2 regions of the Isoalcanivorax indicus genome follow, and region 2 is predicted to be linked to the other one. Evidence: predicted binding sites of a transcription regulator. Region 2 holds the regulator's gene; the other holds the start of a gene.
What was found. The regulator LexA, encoded in region 2, represses DNA repair genes until DNA is damaged. The targets are predictions, from matches to a motif close to TACTGTNTANNTANACAGTA.

Region 1 (10,008 bases), on a different contig from region 2:
TGTTGCGGTGTGAGGGTCTCCAGCAGCTTGATCACATCTCCGACCCAGGCGTGCTGCAACGGGATGATTTCCACCTCTTCGGCTTCCGAGCCATCCAGATGGGCAATGATGGCTTCCATACGGCGAATATTATCCGCATGGTCGCTGATGATGAGCGCGTTGGCCGAGCCCACCGCCGCGAGATGACCATACTGCGGCACCAGCGGACGCAGCACCGGCACAAGCTCTTCGACGGGCGAGTTGTCGACGGTAATGACGCGGGTAATCAGTGCTTCACCGGTGGCGCTGTCCTGTACCAGCGGTAAATTACTCTGCTTGGCGGTCGTGTTGGGTACGATCTTGATGATTTCGCCAGACTCCACGGCGGCATAACCATGCACCTGCAGCACAGACAGGAACAGCTCGTACACTTCACCTTCGGTCAGCGGCTGACGCGAAATCACGGTCACATCCCGCGCGCGCACCCGTGGGTCCACAACAAAGTTCTTTCCGGTCATGTCGGCCACCTGACCTATAAAGGCCTGTATGTCCGCATTACGTATATTGACCGTCCAGGTCTTGTCGTCGTCGGCCATGGCCGGAGACATGCTCAGCATCCCCCCGACCCACATCACCGCGACCAGCCGCAGTATTGTTTTCATCCTTCTTCGCCTTTCGAATTGCGTTATGGCGGATAGTTAACCGTAAAACGGCGTGATCCCCGCTGAACCTCAATGGACGCGGACCCCGACGCCAGTGCTTCCTCAATGGCCCGGACATCACCGGCTTCGTCACCCAGCGGGTGGCCATTGACTGACATGATCTGATCCCCGGGGCGCAGCCCCACGCTGCTGATCACATCAGCCGGCGCAGCCTCGGTAATGCGGTACCCTTCGGCACTGCCTTCAGTGACCGGCGCCAGACCCAGTTGTTCAATAATCATGCGGCGCTGCTGCGCGGCATCGCCTTCAAACAGATTCAGTTCCGTATCAGCCTGCGGCGATGGCGCGGATGGCGCCCCGCCGGGCCGGCGATTGGCCGGCTGCTGACGAACAGGCGGAGTAGCCGAGACACCACCGCCAGACAACTCCGGCTCCCGCAGGCGCAGCGCTTCGAGCTGGCCCTGACGGCGCAGAATCACACGATCTGCAAGCACCTCGACCAGTTCAGCATTCCCGGGGACCCGGTCTCCGGGCTTCAGCAAGGCAGCATCACGCCCCTGCTCGGCAATGATGGCTCGCGCCTGCGACTGGTCACGATGCTGGAACAGGCCTAGCAGTTCAAGTCTCAGGCGGGTATCCGGGGCGTCGACGACTCGTTCTTCGGGCGCCTCTTCCGGCGGCACACCAAACAGGTTCCAGCCTTCTACCTGCTGGCGCGACAGGCTGCCATTGCTCTGCCGCTCGACCACCGTCAGACGCTGCAACGAGGGATCGGGAGGCGCCACCTCTTGCGGTCCGGCGTACCACAGCAGCAGACTGTCGGCGATCACCTTGGCCAACCAGATCACGACCACTATTGCAGCCACCCATCGGGCGATGCCGATGAGGCGCTGTATCCTGGTCTGGTCAAACGAAACGGCCATTATTCTGTCCAACTGCCTCTTTTTTTATCGGCAATCAGGCGACTAGAGTGCCTGACTGACCTGGAACACGACGTCGTCGTCGCTGCCCCCCTGACTGACCCCCAGAAGACGAGGCCAGGCACGATACACACGCAGCGACGCTTCGCCAGCCGCCACATCACCATCCACCAGCCGGGTGCCCTCCGGGTCGGTGATTTCAAACCTGGCCACATTCTGCTCGGTGAACAGCCGTCCTTCCAGTGGTGGCACTCTGGCACTACCATCCGGCGGCCAGGTCACCTGCCCGCCACCATAGCGCAGGTTGCCCTGTACCGACACCTCACCGCTGCGCGCCCAGCGCAGATGGGCGATCTGACCGGTCACCACACCATCCGCGCTGCCCTCCGGCATGTCACGGCTGATCTCGGCCAGCGGCACACGCAGGCTCAGGTCGCGCAGCGAGGCCGCGCGTGGCGTTCCGCCCACCCAGCCATCCAGCTCCACACCGCCACCCGCCAGATCAAGCTGGACGCCCGGCAGCACGCCGCGCCAGCGGGTGTGCCAGCGCAAATCGCCCCGGTATCCCTGCCAGCGCCAACGGGCCTCACCTTGCCAGACACGGCCGCGTATTCCGCTCACCTGGAGCGGCGCGTCACCGATCACCAGACCATCAAGGTGTCTGACAAAGGGTTGCGCTGGCAGTTGCCAGAGCCCGAACAGCAGCAAGCTGACGACGAAAACGCCAATCAGCGTCAGGGGACGCGGCATGATCAGAACGGGATATCGTCGTCGAAATCATCCGCCGGGGAGGAAAATCCGCCGCTTTTGCCACCGCTCTTGCCGCCGCCCTGGGCGTCACCGGACGCACCGGCATGCTCCTGCGGCGCCTGATTCTCATAGCCGCCGTAACCGCTGTCCTGATTGGCGTAACCGCCACCACCACCGCTACCACCACGGCTGTCGAGCATCTGCATCTCGCTGGCCACCACCTCGGTGGTATAGCGGTCCTGACCATCCTGCCCCTGCCACTTGCGGGTACGCAGGCTGCCCTCGATATAAACCTTGCCGCCTTTCTTCAGATACTCACCGGCAATCTCGGCCAGCTTGTTGAAGAACACCACGCGATGCCATTCCGTGCGTTCCTGCATCTGCCCGGTGTTGCGATCTTTCCAGCTCTCGGACGTCGCCAGATTGATATTGGTCACGGCACCGCCGCTGGGCATGAAACGGGTTTCCGGGTCTGCTCCCAGATTGCCGATCAGGATTACCTTGTTTACACCACGAGCCATCTTGCTTCTCCGTTTATGTCATTCGTTCCCTGAAAAGTGCTCCATTCTGGCAGCTTTGCGGGCCAGTTGGGATACCCCCGTGACGCGCCGCTGCGCATTATCCTGCGGCGGGTGCCGCCCCCGGACAAATCCGCTCCAGAGCAGCCAGATCCAGGCACGTCTTGTCGACCTTGAGCACAGCCAGGCCCGCGTCCGGCAGCACCACCGCTTCCAGAACCCCCTCGACCGCCAGCAGATGCTCCGCCAGAACATCGGGGTGCGCCGGGGCATCCCCCAGCACCAGCACGCGGCTGTCCGATTTCACCGGCACGGGCATACCCCGCATCAGCAATAACCACGCCGATACCATAACCGCCGCCGCCCAGAAGACGGCGGCAGCGCCCGCACTTTGCCACAGAAGGCCACCCAGTGCGCCGCCGGCAAACACGCCGAGAAACTGGCTGCTCGAATAGATGCCCAGTGCCGTGCCACGGGTACCCGCCGGCGCCGCACGACCCACCATGGACGGCAGCAAGGCCTCCAGCAGATTGAAGGCCGAGAAGAACACAAACAGCGCCAGCGCGAAGTGCCACAGCTGCTGTTGCGCCAGCGCCAACAGGACCATGGCCACACCCAGCAACCCCACCGCCAGCATTTTGACAGGACGAACGCCACGCCGTTCCGAAGCAATGATCAGCGGTATCATTACCCCCACGCTGGCCACCAGCACCACCAGGTACAACAAGCTGTGGCGCACCAGTGGCAGACCCACCCGGTCGGCCAGCAGCCCGGGCACCACCACAAACACGGCTGTCAGCACCGCATGCAGGATGAAGATACCGGTATTCAGGCGCCACAGCATCGGGTCACGCAGAATACGCCGCAAACGCGGCCCCAGGGGCAACGCCGGCTCACGCACCCGCAGACGCGGGTTCGGCACCCAGATGAGCACCACCAGCATTCCCCCCAGAGCCAGCAGTGTAGACAGCCAGAACAGCCCGGACAGCCCGAGCCACGCCGCAAGCGCAGGCCCCAGGATCAGGGCCAGCAGGAATGCGGCCCCCACGGACATGCCAATACCGGCCATCGCCCGCGTACGATGATCTTCGGACACCACATCGGCAACCAGCGCCATCACCACGGCAGCAATCGCCCCGGCCCCCTGCAGGGCGCGCCCCAGGATAACGCCGTGAATCGACTCTGCCAGTGCCGCGACCACCCCACCCAGCGCGAACAGCAGCAGCCCCGCCAGGATCACCGGGCGCCGCCCCACCCGATCAGAGAGCATGCCAAACGGCAATTGCAGCAGCGCCTGCATGAGCCCGTAGGCGCCCACGGCCATACCGATCAGAAAGGGCGTGGCGCCGGGCAATGCCGCGCCATAGACCGCAAACACTGGCAGCAGCATGAACAAACCGAACATGCGCAGGGCAAAGATCGAGGCCAGGGCCCCGGTGACGCGCACCTCGGCCCGCACCAGCGCGGATCGCGGAGAACTACTGTTCATGGTCTTCCAGGCGGCATACAGAAAGGTCGCGAGTGTAGCAGAAAGCGCTCGGCTGAGGAGTAAAGGGAGTACTTCGATGCAGGGTTAAATTGAACCACCCACCAACTGGTGATAAATTAGCCGTGAATAAGTGTTTATTCGTAGAGCCCTCCCGGACGACCCACCCGCTGTCCAAGGATAGCGGGCCCGATAATTAGAGAAACAGGGAAAGAAGACAGATGCCCCCCTTCGTCAGTGAACATCAGGTATACGTGGCCGGCGGCCAACAGCTGCAGAACTCGCTGTTGGCGGAGTTCCTGGGCAAACAGGACGTCAGCGCCCGCAGCCTCAAGCGCATCCAGGATGTGACCGCCGAGGAACTCGATCAGGTGGGCCAGGCCCTGTTCCTGGTGGACTTCAGCACCATCGACATTAACGACACCATCGCGCATCTGCTGGAGATCGATCCGCAAATCGATACCGACCTGTTCATTGCGGTATTCAACGTGGACGAGGAAGACTCCCTGTCACGCCTCGCTGGCCTGCCAATGGTCAACGGCGGCTTCCTGCATGACTGCCCGCAGGATCTGTTGCTCAAGGGCATCCGGGCCATGTTCGAGGGCGAACTGTGGCTGCCGCGCAAGGTGCTGCAGCAGTATCTGATGAAGAGCCGGGCCTTCAACAAGACCTTCTCGCGCAGCGAGGTCAACCTGACGGACCGCGAGGTCGAAGTGCTCAAGGTCATGGCCACCGGGGCCAAGAATTCAGACATTGCCCGCTCACTCAACCTGAGCCCGCATACCATCAAGACGCACATTTACAACATCTTCAAGAAAATCAACGCCTCCAACCGCCTGCAGGCGGTGAACTGGGCCCAGGAAAACCTCTGACCTCCTGCCTCCCCGGTGCCCTCGCCCGCACCGGGGTAACGTCCGACACTGCTGCCATATTCTGTCACCACAACCCGGCACTCTCCTGATCCTCACATGCCTGTCACTAGGCTGAACGATTCCTTATACTACCCTGTCATTTTGACCAGTACCGGATGCCCATGGACAAGATCCTGGTGCGTGGCGCGCGCACGCACAATCTGAAGAACGTCGACCTCGATATCCCTCGCGACAAGCTGGTGGTGATCACCGGGCTGTCCGGCTCGGGCAAGTCATCACTGGCCTTCGACACACTGTACGCCGAGGGACAGCGCCGCTATGTGGAGTCGCTGTCCACCTACGCACGGCAGTTCCTGTCGATGATGGAAAAGCCCGATGTCGATCATATCGAAGGCCTGTCGCCCGCGATTTCCATCGAGCAGAAATCGACCAGCCATAACCCGCGCTCCACGGTCGGTACCATTACCGAAATCTACGACTATCTGCGCTTGCTCTACGCCCGTGTCGGTGAGCCACGCTGCCCCGAACACGACGCACCGCTGGCCGCCCAGACCGTCAGCCAGATGGTGGACCAGGTGCTGGCCATGCCCGAGGGCAGCAAGTTGATGTTGCTCGCGCCTGTCGTGCGCGACAAGAAAGGCGAACACCTGCATCTGTTCGATCAACTGCGTGCGCAGGGTTTCGTACGTGCGCGCGTTAATGGCCGCGTCACCGATCTGGACGATGTGCCGGAACTCGACAAGCAGAAGAAGCACACCATCGAAGTCGTTGTAGATCGCTTCAAGGTACGCGCCGACCTGCAGAATCGTCTGGCCGAATCCTTCGAGACGGCACTGGAGCTGGCCGACGGCATCGCCGTGATCGCACCGATGGAAGGCCATGATGCCGAGGTCGTCTTTTCTGCACGCTTCGCCTGCCCACACTGCGGCTACAGCATCCCGGAACTGGAGCCACGGCTGTTTTCCTTCAACAATCCAGCGGGCGCCTGCCCGACCTGCGACGGCCTGGGCGTCAAGCAGTTCTTTGATGAAGACAAGGTGGTCATCCAGCCCTCCGCCTCCCTGGCCGAAGGCGCTATTCGTGGCTGGGATCGTCGCAACGTCTACTATTTCCAGATGCTGACATCGCTGGCCAGCCACCTGGGCTTTGCCATCGATACACCGTTCAACAAGCTGCCGAAAACCGTACGCCGCAAGATACTCCATGGCACTGGCAACGAGACCGTGGAGTTCCGCTATCTCAATGATCGCGGCGATATCGTCAAGCGCAAGCATCCGTTCGAAGGCATCATCCCGAACATGGAACGGCGCTACCGCGATACCGAATCCGACGCCGTCCGTGAGGACCTGGCCAGCTTCCTGAGCACCTCGGACTGCCCGGACTGCGGCGGCTCGCGTTTGCGGGAATCTGCTCGCCATGTGTTTATCAACGGCCGCAACCTGCCGGATGTCGTGCGCCTGCCGGTGGGCAAGGCCAGCGACTATTTCGGCAAGCTGAAACTGCCAGGCCACCGGGGCGAGATCGCCGACAAGATTCTCAAGGAAATTCGCGAGCGCCTGCAGTTCCTGGTCAACGTGGGCCTGGACTACCTGTCCCTGGCACGCAATGCCGACACTCTGTCGGGCGGCGAAGCCCAGCGTATCCGCCTGGCCTCACAGATCGGGGCCGGCCTGGTCGGCGTCATGTATGTGCTGGACGAACCCTCCATCGGGCTGCACCAGCGCGACAATGAGCGCCTGCTGCAAACCCTGACGCGCCTGCGCGACCTCGGCAACACCGTACTGGTGGTGGAACACGACGAAGATGCCATCCGCGGCGCCGACCATGTCATCGACATCGGCCCCGGGGCCGGTGTGCACGGTGGCGAAGTGATTGCCCAGGGTACGGCCAAACAGATTGCCGCGAATCGCAAATCACTCACCGGCGATTATTTGTCCGGCCGCAAGGGGATCGCCATCCCGGCCAACCGGGTCAAACCGGACGGTCGCTGGCTGACCCTGGAAGGCGCCACCGGCAACAATCTCAAGGATGTCACCCTGAAGCTGCCTCTCGGGCTGTTTACCTGTGTGACCGGCGTCTCCGGGTCTGGCAAATCCACACTGATCAATAACACGCTCTATCCCGTCGCCGCCACGGAACTCAATGGCGCCACCACCCTGCGAGCGGCGGCCCATTCGCACATTGACGGCATGGATCAGTTCGACAAGGTCATCGATATCGACCAGAGCCCCATCGGCCGCACACCGCGCTCTAACCCGGCTACCTACACCGGCCTGTTCACGCCAATCAGGGACCTGTTCGCCGGCACCCAGGAAGCCCGTGCACGGGGTTACAAGGCGGGCCGCTTCAGCTTCAACGTACGCGGCGGCCGCTGCGAAGCCTGCCAGGGCGACGGCGTCATCAAGGTCGAGATGCATTTCCTGCCAGATATCTACGTGCCCTGCGAGGTCTGCCACGGCAAGCGCTACAACCGGGAAACGCTGGAGATTCTCTACAAGGGCCGCAGCATCTATGAGGTGCTGGCAATGACGGTCGAGGACGCTCGGGAATTCTTTGACGCAGTCCCGGCGCTGGCGCGCAAGTTGCAGACACTGATGGATGTGGGCCTGAGCTATATCACTCTGGGACAGGCCGCTACCACGCTTTCCGGCGGTGAAGCACAACGGGTCAAGCTGGCGCGGGAGCTGTCCAAGCGGGACACCGGACGGACGCTTTACATCCTCGACGAGCCCACCACCGGGCTGCACTTTCATGACATCCAGCAGCTACTGACCGTGCTGTTCCGTCTGCGCGACCACGGCAACACCATCGTCGTGATCGAACACAACCTGGACGTGATCAAGACAGCGGACTGGGTCGTGGACCTGGGCCCCGAAGGGGGCGACGGTGGCGGGCAGATCATCGCCGAAGGTACGCCGGAGGACGTGGCAAAGGCCAAGGGCAGTCATACAGGGCGCTTTCTGAAAGGTATGCTGCCGGCGGCATCTCCTTCCAGACGCAAGAAGCAGGCCTGAGCGGCGCAACACGCTATCGCCTCTATACCCATCAGCGCCACTCGACGCTACACTGAACAGCCCCCGGCGGGGAGAACCGGGGGCTGCTGTCAGATACACGCTATGGGGATCATCATGTCATTTCATATCCGAACTGTGCTGCCCGTAATTGGCGGCCTCGTACTCCTGGGCGGCTGCCAGGGGCTCGGCAACCTGTCCGAGAACATGAGTTGCAACGAAATCTGTGTTCAGGACCATCCCTCATTTCCGGAAGACCAGGCCGTGCTGGCCGAACTGAATACTCTGGTCGTACTGGAACCCGATTTTGTCACGGAAGTCCGTGCGGGTAACGGCGAGGTTCTGGAGCGTATTACACGCATGGAGCACGCCGGCCTGGATTTTTGGGAAACTGTGGAGCGACACGGGAACGCCTACGGCTTCACGCAAAGCTACCTGCCCTACTCCGAAGACCATGCAGCACCTGTTGCGGCACTGCACGCCGCCATTTGGGCAGACGAAGTCCAGGTAGAACAGCTACGCAGGGGGCAAAGCGCGAACCCCTTTGCCAGCAAGGACCTCGGGGCACCTACCCAAGTGGAGCAGGTATCCCTTGACGATGACCTGCGAGCCATATTGCCTGATCAACACTGCTGTTTGATGATCACACGCCATCGGGGCTGGAGGCTGACCCGCGGCAGTGCCACCAGCAGCCAGATCGCTGACGCCATTTCCCATTCTTTTGGTACCGGCGCCAGAGGTTTCAATGCTACCGCCGATGCGGTGATCGACGCCGCAGTGATCGATGTGGAAAGCGGGGCAATTCTCTGGTCTGCGCGCCTGATCGGTCCGGACGATCCAGCCAGATGGCGCAGCATCATCGCCCGCTACTACAACCCGGTTAATAACGCCGCCCTCGCTCAGCGCCGCGCCGCTCGTTGAGCGACATCGGCAGAAAGAGGCGGGGCGACAACCGATGGTTATGCTCTAGAAAAGCGGGCCCTGGCAGCTGCCTGTCGTATAGTTGGCGCCATAAACGTATACGCACTGGACGTTGACGCCGCTCGCCCCTGCGCTGTGCGTGTAATGGGTAGAACCCAGCTGACTTGCGCCTACCCGGACAATGCCCCCGGCATCGGACAGGCGCAAGAAATGATCGCTGGCGCCACCATTGCCGCTGATCAGCACTGAGTGGTTAACATTGATGCGCGCCGTGGACGACCCCACAAACAAGGGGTCTCGCGTGGCTGACCCCGTCAGGGTAATGCGCGTCTGATCCAGGTTGACGATCGGGTTGCTACCGCCCAGCCGCACGCCCATCAGTGTGCCGCCATTATTGTGCGCGACAACACGCAGGTTCCTGGCATTGATGGCGTTATTGCTGCCCGTGATCATTTCCAGTGCATAGGCGGTGGTGGCACTGCTGCCAGCCATATCGATGCGCAAACCATCAATATTGACCACCGAATTACTGCCCGCTATGGATAGCGACGCCTGGGTGTTGCCACTGAGGTTGTGCAGGATACGCGAGTTGCGTACCAGCAGCGACGCGCCGCTTACGGCTATTCCGGGCTGCACCGAGGTGCCCGTGCCGCCTACCAGTATCTCGACGTTGGTCACGCTCGCATTGGCGATGCTCGTGGCACGCAGTGGCGCCGCACCCGTGGCGCTACCGGTGGCGGCCAGCGTCACATCACTGACCCCGGAGTTGTTCGCCAATATCACGGTGTTAGACCCGTTACCAGTGATGCGCGTCGCACCGGGGCCAGCCCCCTGAATATAGACATGCGGCGACAGCGTCGCGGCGCTGCCACCGATGTTGAAAACGCCG
Region 2 (10,008 bases):
CCATGCTCGACATGGCGAATACGGTGGCGCCCAGGCCGAAGTGCACGCGCCAGAACAGCTCCAGCGGGGGGACATCCGGGGCGGCACTGGCCAGCAGCGCCAGAAAGCGGTTGAACACGTCACCGTAGCGCTCACGAATGAAACGGCGCAGGTGTCCCTGGGCCTGCGTGTAGGCCAGGCCCAAGAGGCGGAAGAACAGCGCCAGCCGCTGCGGATCGCTGCCGTGGGCCCCCAGGGCCGTACGCGAGATCAGACGCAGCAGACGTTCCAGATCCACCGGCTCGTCGTCCTCGACCAGTTGCGTGATGCGCTCACCCAGTTCGGTGCAGAACGGCGCCAGAAAGCGCTCGAAGATCGCCTGGATCAGAGCTTCCTTGGAACCGAAGTGGTAGTTGACGGCGGCCAGGTTGACCCCGGCCTTGCTGGTAATGGCGCGCAGACTGGTCTCGGCGAAGCCCTTCTGTGCGAACAGCACCTCGGCTGTATCCAGAATCCGTTCCACTGTGCCCGATTGCGCTGTCATCGCCTGCCCACCATCCTGCCCACTCATACGCCCGCACAAACATACGTTTGAAACATATGTTTGTGCGGGCACAGTGTCAAGGCGACTTCACATGCTGGCAGGCAGGTTATCGGCCCGTTCGGGGGTCTTGCGGTACGACTTCTCGACGATACGGAAGGCCTCGTCTACCGAATCCGTCACGCTGAACAGCGCCATGTCGGTGTCACTGATGCAGCCCTCCTCCAGCATCCGGGTGCGCAACCAGTCCACCAGCCCGGCCCAGAAATCGGAGCCGAACAGAATGATCGGAAACGGGGCGGTCTTGCCCGTTTGCACCAGCGTCAAGGCCTCGAACAGCTCGTCCATGGTGCCGAAGCCGCCGGGAAAGACGACAAAGCCCACCGCGTGCTTGACGAACATCAGCTTGCGGACAAAGAAGTAACGGAAGTTGATGCCCAGATCCTGATACAGGTTGGCGCTCTGCTCATGGGGCAGGGAGATATTCAGGCCAATGGAACAGGACGCCTTGCCGAACGCGCCACGATTGGCGCCTTCCATGATACCCGGCCCACCGCCGGTCAACACATTCAGCCCGGCATCGGAGAAGCGCGCAGCCAGTGCTTCGGCGTCGGCATAGTAGCGCGATGTCTCGCCCAGCCGTGCACTGCCGAAGATGGTGACAGAGGGGCCGATGCCGGCCAGCTTGTCGATACCGTCTACCAGTTCGGACTGGATGCGCAATACGCGCCAGGCCTCACGTACCCGTATTTCTTCCATTGCCACTCCTTCTCATCACCACTCCTCGGCATAGGGCGCACAGTCCGCCAGCAATGCCGCCACCCGATCCAGGGCCGCCTCCAGACGCTCCATATCCCCGTGCTCCAGCAGCGCGTAGGGATCTTCCGCCGCCACCGCCAGCACGCGCTCGTCATCGTTGCGCGGCTGCGGACGGCGCGACAGACCTGCCGCACCAAAAGCCGTCATCATTTCCTGATCCAGCCACGCTACCGGATCGCCCGGGGCACGGCGCGCACGGGCCACCAGTGTCTGTTCCGGCGCCTCGATACGGGCCGCCGCGAACGCCTGCTCCAGCGCCGCCAGACTCAGCAGCGATTCATGACCCGCCACGTGATAGCTGCGGGCGGCCTGACGTACCAGGCCAACCAGGGCACTGTAGGCATGAAAGATGACCGCACCGCGTAACGCCAGCAGGCGGCCGTGCGGCGCCTGCTCATCACGCAATCGACGCAACAGCGCCAGACTGTCGCGGGCCAGGAACAACCGCTCGCGCAGGCCGCTGGTCTCGCTCTCACGCACCATTCGCGACATGCTTCAGCCCTCATCCGCTTTCGGGGCCGCTGCTTTTTTTGCGGCGGCCTTCTTGCTGGCCGGCGCCTTCTTGCGCGCTGCCGCCTTTTTCTTCACTGCTGCTTTCTTGCGGGCCGGTTTCTTGTCGCCGCGCTTGTCATCGACCTTCCAGCCGTCATCCGTGTAAAACGCCGCCCAGCCGGTGGCCTTGCCTTCGACTTCGGTCATCACGTACTGCTCGCGGGTCTTGCGGCTGTAGCGCAGCACGGCCTTGTTGCCGTCCGGGTCCTGCGCTGGCGCCTCGGCCAGATAGCGATGCTTCGGGTCCAGCTTGTCCGCGACGCTCTGCACTTCCTCCACCAGCGGCGCACGGGTTTCCCGGTTCTTCGGAAACTGGCTGGCCGCCAGGAACAGGCCCGACGCCCCGTCGCGCAGCAGGTAATAATCCTCCACCTTCTCGCACTTCAGATGCGGCATCGGCACCGGATCAGCGCGCGGCGGCGCCGGTTCGCCGTTGCGCAGCAGCTTGCGGGTGTTGCCACATTCCTCGTTGGTGCACTTGAAGAACTTGCCGAAACGCCCGGTGCGCAGCTGCATTTCGCTGCCGCACTTCTCGCATTCCAGCGTCGGGCCGTCATAGCCCTTGATACGGAACTCGCCCTGCTCTACTTCGTAGCCGGGGCAGTCCGGATTGTTCCCGCAGATATGCAGCTTGCGCTTTTCATCCAGCAGGTAGCTGTCCATGGCCGTGCCACACAGGCCACAGCGATGCTTGCGGCGCTGGGCCAGCGCTTCAGCTTCTTCATCGTCGGCACTGACCGCCTCTTCACCGGGCAGCAGGTTCAGGGTCGCCGTGCAACGCTCCTTCGGCGGCAGGCTGTAGCCGGAGCAACCCAGAAACACGCCGGTGGACCCGGTGCGAATCTGCATGTGGCGGCCACACTTCGGGCAGGCAATATCGGTGTCCGTGGGTACATTGGCCCGCATACCGCCCTGGGCCTGCTTGCCCGCCGTTTCCCCCTGCGCTGCCTCCAGCTTGCGAACGAAATCGCGGTAGAAGTCATCCAGCACATCGCGCCACTTCAGTTCGCCGGAGGCGATGCGGTCGAGGGTTTCTTCCATGCTCGCCGTAAAGCCGTAGTCCATCAGGTCGGGGAAGCACTCCGCCAGACGGTCGGTGACGATGTCGCCCATCTTCTCGGCATAGAAACGCCGGTTGTCCTGGCGCACATAACCGCGATCCTGAATGGTGGAGATAATCGCTGCGTAGGTGGACGGTCGGCCGATACCGCGCTTCTCCAGTTCCTTCACCAGGCTGGCTTCGGTGTAGCGCGCCGGCGGCTTGGTGAAATGCTGGGTGGTGTCGATATGGGTGATGCGCAGCCGGTCGCCCGCCTCCAGCGGCGGCAGCACCACATCTTCCTGACCCTTGGTCCGGGACATCGGCGGCAGGATGCGGGTCCAGCCATCAAACTTGAGGATGCGGCCCTTGGCCTTCAGTTCATGGTCGCCGCTGACGGCCGTCACCGTGGTGCTCAGGTACTCAGCCGGTGGCATCTGGCAGGCAATGAACTGGTTACGAATCAGTTCATAGAGGCGCTTGGCATCGCGCTCCATGTCGCTGAGGGATTCTGCGGTGCGCTGCACATCCGACGGACGAATGGCTTCGTGCGCTTCCTGGGCGCCATCACGGCTGGAGTAGTTGATCGGCTTCTCGGGCAGGTAGCGCTCGCCCAGTTCGGCACCAATCCAGTTGCGGCAGGCCGCCACGGCGTCCGCGCTGAGGTTGGTGGAGTCGGTACGCATATAGGTAATGTGCCCGGCTTCATACAGGCGCTGGGCCAGGGTCATGGTCTTCTTGACGCTGTAGCCCAGGCGGGTGCTGGCCGCCTGTTGCAGGGTCGAGGTGATGAACGGCGCCGAAGGCTTCGACCGTGTCGGGCGATCTTCGCGACCCCGGACTTCCAGTTCACCGGCCTCACGCAGGGCCGTTTCCGCAGCCCGGGCTGCCGCTTCATTGTCCGGACGGAAATTATGGCCCGCGACACGGGCCAGGGCCAGACGCACGGCCTCACCTTGCGGTGCGGCCGTATCGGTATGCAGTTCCCAGTACTCTTCGGGGCGGAAGGCGCGGATTTCGCGCTCGCGCTCGACCACCAGCTCCACCGCCACCGACTGGACACGGCCTGCGGACAGGCCGCGGGCGATCTTGTCCCAGAGCAGCGGCGACACCATGAAACCCACCACGCGGTCGAGGAAACGCCGCGCCTGCTGGGCTTCCACACGGTGCATGTCGAGCTTGCCGGGCTCCTTGAAGGCTTCCTGAATGGCCTTGCGGGTGATCTCGTTGAACACTACCCGGTCAAAGCGCTCGTCATCGCCGCCAATCACTTCCCGCAGGTGCCAGGCAATGGCTTCCCCCTCGCGGTCAAGGTCAGTGGCGAGGTAGATGCGGTCGGCGTTCTGCGCCAGCCGTTTCAGTTCGTCGATCACCTTTTCCTTGCCGGGCAATATCTCATAGCGCGCGTCCCAGCCCTTGTCCGGGTCGACGCCCATGCGATTGACCAGTTGATCCCGTGCTTTTTTCTGCTTGTAGCGAGCACGCTCCTCCGGTGGCAGGGAACGGGTATAGGCCGCTTCCTTTGCCCGGTCAGCGGGCGTGCTGCGCGAGCCGCCACTCACCGGCAGATCCCGCACATGGCCGACGCTGGACTTCACAACGAAGCCGTCGCCCAGGTAGCGGTTAATGGTCTTGGCCTTGGCCGGTGACTCGACAATGACTAGCGATTTACCCATCAGATCTCTTACTCGTCCGGCGCCCACAAAGGCCGCCTATTTACGCAAGCGTTGCCGGTCAAGGTCAAGGAACCTGTTTTCAGGCCCCCCCGGCTGTGCTAAACCATAAGGTATGAAAAGGAGGGTGTGAGCCATGGGCGGAACCTATCGGGAAGTGCTGGTCGCCATTGATGGCAGCGAGGAATCACGCTGCGTCCTGTCCCGCGCCGCCTCGATCTGCGAGGGCGGTGGTGGCCGCCTGCACCTGCTGCATGTGATCGAACCGCTGGCCCTGGCCTACGGTGCCGATGTCCCCATGGATGTGTCGGACCTGCAGGCCAGCCTGATGCAGCAGGCCCGGGAGAACATCGACACCTATGCCGCCGAATTCGCCGTGCCAGCCAACCAGGTTCATGTGGAGCTGGGCTCCATCGAGAAGACCATCCAGGACAAGGCCGACGCCCTGGGCGCCGACCTGATCGTTGTCGGCAGCCACACCCGCACCGGACTCGCCCTGCTGCTGGGTTCGACGGCACGCGGTGTGGTGCCCGGCGCCCATTGCGACGTGCTGGCGGTGAAGATCGCCCGCAAGTAAGGCTCAGGTCAGTTGCATGGCCCCGCCCTGTGTGGGCGTTTCATTCCAGCGGCACAGCAACTCTGCCAGCATGTGCGCCTGGCCATGCAGTGCTTCCAGTTCCGCATCCGTACCCCGCTCCCCCGTGTACATCGGCACCTTGCGCAGCAGGCTGACCACCTCGTGATCCGGGTCTTGCATGCGGTTCACTTCCAGGGTCCAGCGGATGTTGTGCACCAGCATGTGATAGAAAGACAGCTTGGTTTCCAGTGAAAACACACTGAAGTCACGGATGTTGCTGAAAAAGACATAGTCGATGCGCGCCAGCACCGCCTCGCGAGTCGCGTCATCCACCCGGATGGTGGCGCTGCGCGGTGTTTCGCGGAGCATGGCCAGGGTGCCGAACACCTCGCCCGGCGAGATGTAGTTGAGCACCTGCTCACGCTGCTGCGGCTGCTCCGCCATCACCGCCAGCTGCCCGCGTAACAGAAAATACAGACAGTTGTCGCCATCCCCCTGACGAATGACCGTGTCCCCCGGACCCGCGACCAGCACCTCGCAATGGGCCAGTAACGCATCAAACTGCTGCGCATCCTGACGCAGCACCTCATTGAAGAAAGGCACCCCTGCCAGCAACCCCTTGATGCGGTGCAACGGCCAGGTCGTGCTATCTGCCTGCTTCATTCCCCCTCCAGCTCGTGCAAATCGATGCCAATCCTAGTCGCCACCGGGAACGACGGCAACGCTCAGCCGACATGCGTACACCCCTGACGACAAGCTGTCCAAAAAACACTGTTCTTTTCGACAGTCATCATGCTAGGATCAGGACAGATACGTGCCAGAGGACAGGTTATGAGCGACAAACTGACATTTCGACAGCAGCAGGTGCTGGACTGTATTCGCCAGTTTCTCTCTGATACCGGCATGGCCCCGACCCGGGCCGAGCTGGCGGCGGAAATGGGCTTCCAGTCGAAGAATGCCGCCTCAGATCACCTGCGCGCTCTGGAACGCAAGGGCTATGTCCGCCTGCATAATGACCGCTCCCGGGGCATCCAGTTGCTGGACGCCGCCCTGTGGCCCGATGATGAACTGCCTGTCGTCGGCAAGGTCGCCGCAGGCCTGCCCATCGAAGCCATAGAGAACGTGGAACGCAGCGTGCCAGTGCCCCAGGGCCTGTTTCGCCAGCGCCCCACCTACCTGCTGCGAGTCCAGGGCGACAGCATGAAGGATGTCGGCATCCTCGATGGTGACCTGATTGCCGTGCGCAAGTCCCAGACCGCCCGCGACGGCCAGATCGTGGTCGCACGCATTGACGACGACGTCACGGTAAAGACCCTCAAATTGAGCAATGGCAAGGCCGCCCTGCTGCCCGCCAACGAGGATTACTCGCCGATTATCGTGGGCGAGGATCAGTTGGTGATCGAAGGCATCTTTGTCGGCCTGATTCGCGACGTTCACTAGATATGGCCGCATGCTGTCGGTCATAAGGGCACCTGAGAGGGCACCTGATATGCGGACAACCTGCTCGTCATTCGATACACGTCCATTCGCCATGCTGGTGATGGCTCTGGTGACCACGCTCATGATGATGTCGACACCCGCACGGGCCGACACCCCACAGGCCCGGGGCAACGCCATGCATGAAGCCCTGCCCGCCTGCCCCGATGCCCCTCATTGCGTATCCAGCCTGGAAACCCGGGAAGACCGGCAGGTGGCCCCGCTGCGCGGCGGCGATAGCCTCGCCAGTGCTGAAGCACGCCTGACGGCCCTGCTCGATGAGCTGCCCCGCGTTGACTGGACTCGCATCGTGACCGGCGACGCGATACATATCCATGCCGTGTTCCGGACTCGCCTGATGCGCTTCAGGGATGATGTGAACTTCTGGATTCAGCCAGACGGCATGATTCAGGTGCGCTCCTCGTCACGTATCGGCTACCACGACATGGGCGCCAACCGTCGCCGCGTCGAACAACTGCGCGAAGCGCTTGAGACTGCCCCGCACGCTGCGGAATAATGCGCGCCATGCGCGCACATGATCCGATCCTCGATGACAATGCAACGCCGATGCCCCTGATGGACATCGGCGTCAACCTGACGGACAAACGTTTTGCCGGCGATCTGGACGCCGTGCTGGAGCGGGCCCACGCTGCTGGCGTACAGCAGCAACTGGTGACCGGAACCAGTCTGGTGTCCAGCGAGGCTGCGCTGGCCCTGGCACAAGCGCACCCTGGCCTGTCCGCCACCGTCGGCATCCACCCGCATCATGCCAGTGACTGCGACCAGCCTGCTCTCTCTGCCTTGGCAGAGCTGGCCACACATCCCCAGGTGCGCGCCATCGGCGAAACCGGACTGGATTTCAATCGGGATTTCTCACCCCGTCCGCAGCAGGAGAAGGCCTTTGCCGAACAACTCGCGCTGGCGTGCCAACTGGGCAAACCCGTGTTCCTGCATCAGCGCGATGCCCATGACCGTTTTCTGCCGATACTGCGCGACCATCGCGACCGGCTGACGAATGTGGTGGTGCACTGTTTTACCGACAACCGTCGGGCATTGTTCGATTATCTGGATATGGATTGCCATATCGGCATTACCGGCTGGATCTGTGACGAACGACGCGGCGGTGATCTGCGGGCTCTGGTGCCCAATATCCCCGCAGCGCGCCTTCTGGTGGAAACCGACTGCCCCTATCTGCTGCCGCGCGATCTGCCGGAGAAACCCCCGGTGCGCGGCCGCAACGAGCCGGCACTGCTCCCCTGGATCGTGCGCGCCCTCGCCAGCTGTCGCGACGAGAGCGCCATTGACGTTGCCCGATGCACCTGGGCAAACAGCCTTCGCCTGTTCAGTCCGTCTGGTAATACATAACGCGCAGATTCGAGCCACCGTCACGGAACTGTACGTAGGGCACGTCATTGATCAGCGCACTGGAAACCGCGCCGGGGATGCTGTCATCGTAGGGAACGACTTTCCCGTCACCCACCAACTCCCACTCAATCGCCTCTTCAGTGCCGGACACACCCCGGGCCACATACAGACGTGCTCGGTCATCGTCAAAGGGATCATCCTCATACTCTACCCAGACCACCCAGGGCAGAAGCGCACTGTCCACGTGAATGTCGTAGTACGGCAGGGTATGGATGTTCTCGGTGAACGGCGGGAGCGGCACCACCGGGCTGCTCCCGGCGCCATCGGCGATGATCGCTGTGACATCGGCCGACAGCGCTGAGCCTTGCGCCCAGGCGCCGGTACTGCGCAACAGGTACTGCGACGATGACGTACTCGCCAGGGCCACGGCCAACAAGGAATCAGGCGCAGGCACGCTGTTCAACGTCACCCACTCGCTGCCGGACCAGCCTCCCACATTCAGCTGCGCCGGTGACCCGGCGCGCCATGCCAGCGTGACGCTGCTCCCGGTCGCCGACAGGTCCCAGTTCATGACGCCGCCGATACCGGCCGGGCCGTTGATCGGTGTACCCGGCGCTTCCGAGCCTTCCATCGACCATATTTTCAGAGCGCCATCGCTGTCCATCATGGCCAGATGCCGTGTATCACCCACTGAGGCCGCACGCGCCTTGCCGTGGGAGACGTTACTGGGCACCACCACGGCAGGCGTGCCCCAGCCGTCTTCCGTCGAATAATGCACTACAGCAATATCCCGGCTTTCCCAGCCCCGATGATAGATCATGGAGAAGCCATCATCCCCGGCCGCCACGGCCGGATTGAACGCCTTGTCATCCACACGAATATTGCCCGGCTCCAGATCCTGCCAGCCATCCTCGTCATTTTCGTAGACCCAGGCGTTCAGACGCGGCGGCGAGGCCATTGACGCAGAAAGCGAATAGATACGCCCGTTGCCATCAGCGACCAGGCGCGACCCGATGCTTGTCTGGATAACCCCCACAGGAATGGGCGCGCCCAGGGTAACCCAGTCCCCTTCATCGTCATTGCCCGGGTCATCACCGGGATCGTCACCGGGGCCACCCGGGCCGGGGTCTCCGTTTGCGGGCGGGGTACCGCCACCCCCCGAGGAGCCCCCGCAGCCGGCCAAGCCAACACCTGCCCCCAGCAAGCCCACCAACAGCCAACCCGCCGCCCATCGTGCTGTCGACAACGACCGTCTCTCCATCGTTTCCATGATGTTTTTCTCTGTGTGTTTGAAACCACAAATAAGACGTCAGCGCAGCGCCGCGAACAATGCCCGGATCGGGCTAACCCTTCACTCACCCACGCTGCGCTGGATCGCACGGGGTACCCCCGGCTACCCCGGTTGTGTGATAGGCAGGTCGGCAGTTCCGATATCCAATAGGCGGGCGGGACTGGGCTCCCGATACCGATATGACGAGGAAAATGGATATGAACGCATCACGCAGCAGGTTGCCCTGCAGTAGCGCGTTACTGGTTCTGGCATTTCTGGCTACGGCATGCGGTGGCAGCAGCGGTGGCGGTGAGGGCACCAGCGACATCATCGACTCAGGCGGGCTCGTGATCGGAGATACTGGCCCCAATGGAGGCACCATCTTCTTCGTCGATAACAATGACGACTATACGTTCAGCTATCTGGAAGCCGCTCCAAATCGTATATCGTTCCGGGTCGGACCATCCCTTAATGTGCTGTTCATGTGGGCCAGCACCGCTGGCGGGGCGGGCTACTCCATTCCAGGCACCAGTGACGGAATCGGCGCCGGCCAGCAAAACACGAATATCGTTGCCAACAGCCTGACCAGTGATGGTCAGAACGGTCGCGCCGTGCATCTCGCACTGGATTACGATCAGGGTAGCTGCGAATGGTTTCTTCCTTCCAAGGACGAACTCAACCTGATGTATGTCAACCTCATACAACCCGCACTGGTCT

Region 1: a site for LexA is predicted at 5,319-5,338, ahead of uvrA (excinuclease ABC subunit UvrA). Genes of this name have one in related genera too.

Annotation. Positions count from the first base shown of each region.
Region 1 covers NZ_QGMP01000004.1:95,193-105,200, forward strand. Annotated here, with positions in the region: gene gspD (type II secretion system secretin GspD) at 1-641, opposite strand, end outside; gene DKW65_RS14920 (type II secretion system protein N) at 665-1,564, opposite strand; gene gspN (type II secretion system protein N) at 1,607-2,311, opposite strand; gene ssb (single-stranded DNA-binding protein) at 2,314-2,832, opposite strand; gene DKW65_RS14935 (MFS transporter) at 2,930-4,318, opposite strand; gene DKW65_RS14940 (response regulator transcription factor) at 4,537-5,187, shown strand; gene uvrA (excinuclease ABC subunit UvrA) at 5,349-8,201, shown strand; gene DKW65_RS14950 (hypothetical protein) at 8,316-9,119, shown strand; gene DKW65_RS14955 (hypothetical protein) at 9,165-10,008, opposite strand, start outside.
Region 2 covers NZ_QGMP01000001.1:1,322,536-1,332,543, reverse strand. Annotated here, with positions in the region: gene DKW65_RS06150 (TetR/AcrR family transcriptional regulator) at 1-523, opposite strand, end outside; gene DKW65_RS06145 (LOG family protein) at 611-1,279, opposite strand; gene DKW65_RS06140 (hypothetical protein) at 1,295-1,831, opposite strand; gene topA (type I DNA topoisomerase) at 1,835-4,606, opposite strand; gene DKW65_RS06130 (universal stress protein) at 4,740-5,180, shown strand; gene DKW65_RS06125 (cyclic nucleotide-binding domain-containing protein) at 5,184-5,843, opposite strand; gene lexA (transcriptional repressor LexA) at 6,012-6,620, shown strand; gene DKW65_RS06115 (DUF1499 domain-containing protein) at 6,670-7,173, shown strand; gene DKW65_RS06110 (TatD family hydrolase) at 7,182-8,021, shown strand; gene DKW65_RS06105 (hypothetical protein) at 7,999-9,267, opposite strand; gene DKW65_RS06100 (Lcl C-terminal domain-containing protein) at 9,510-10,008, shown strand, end outside.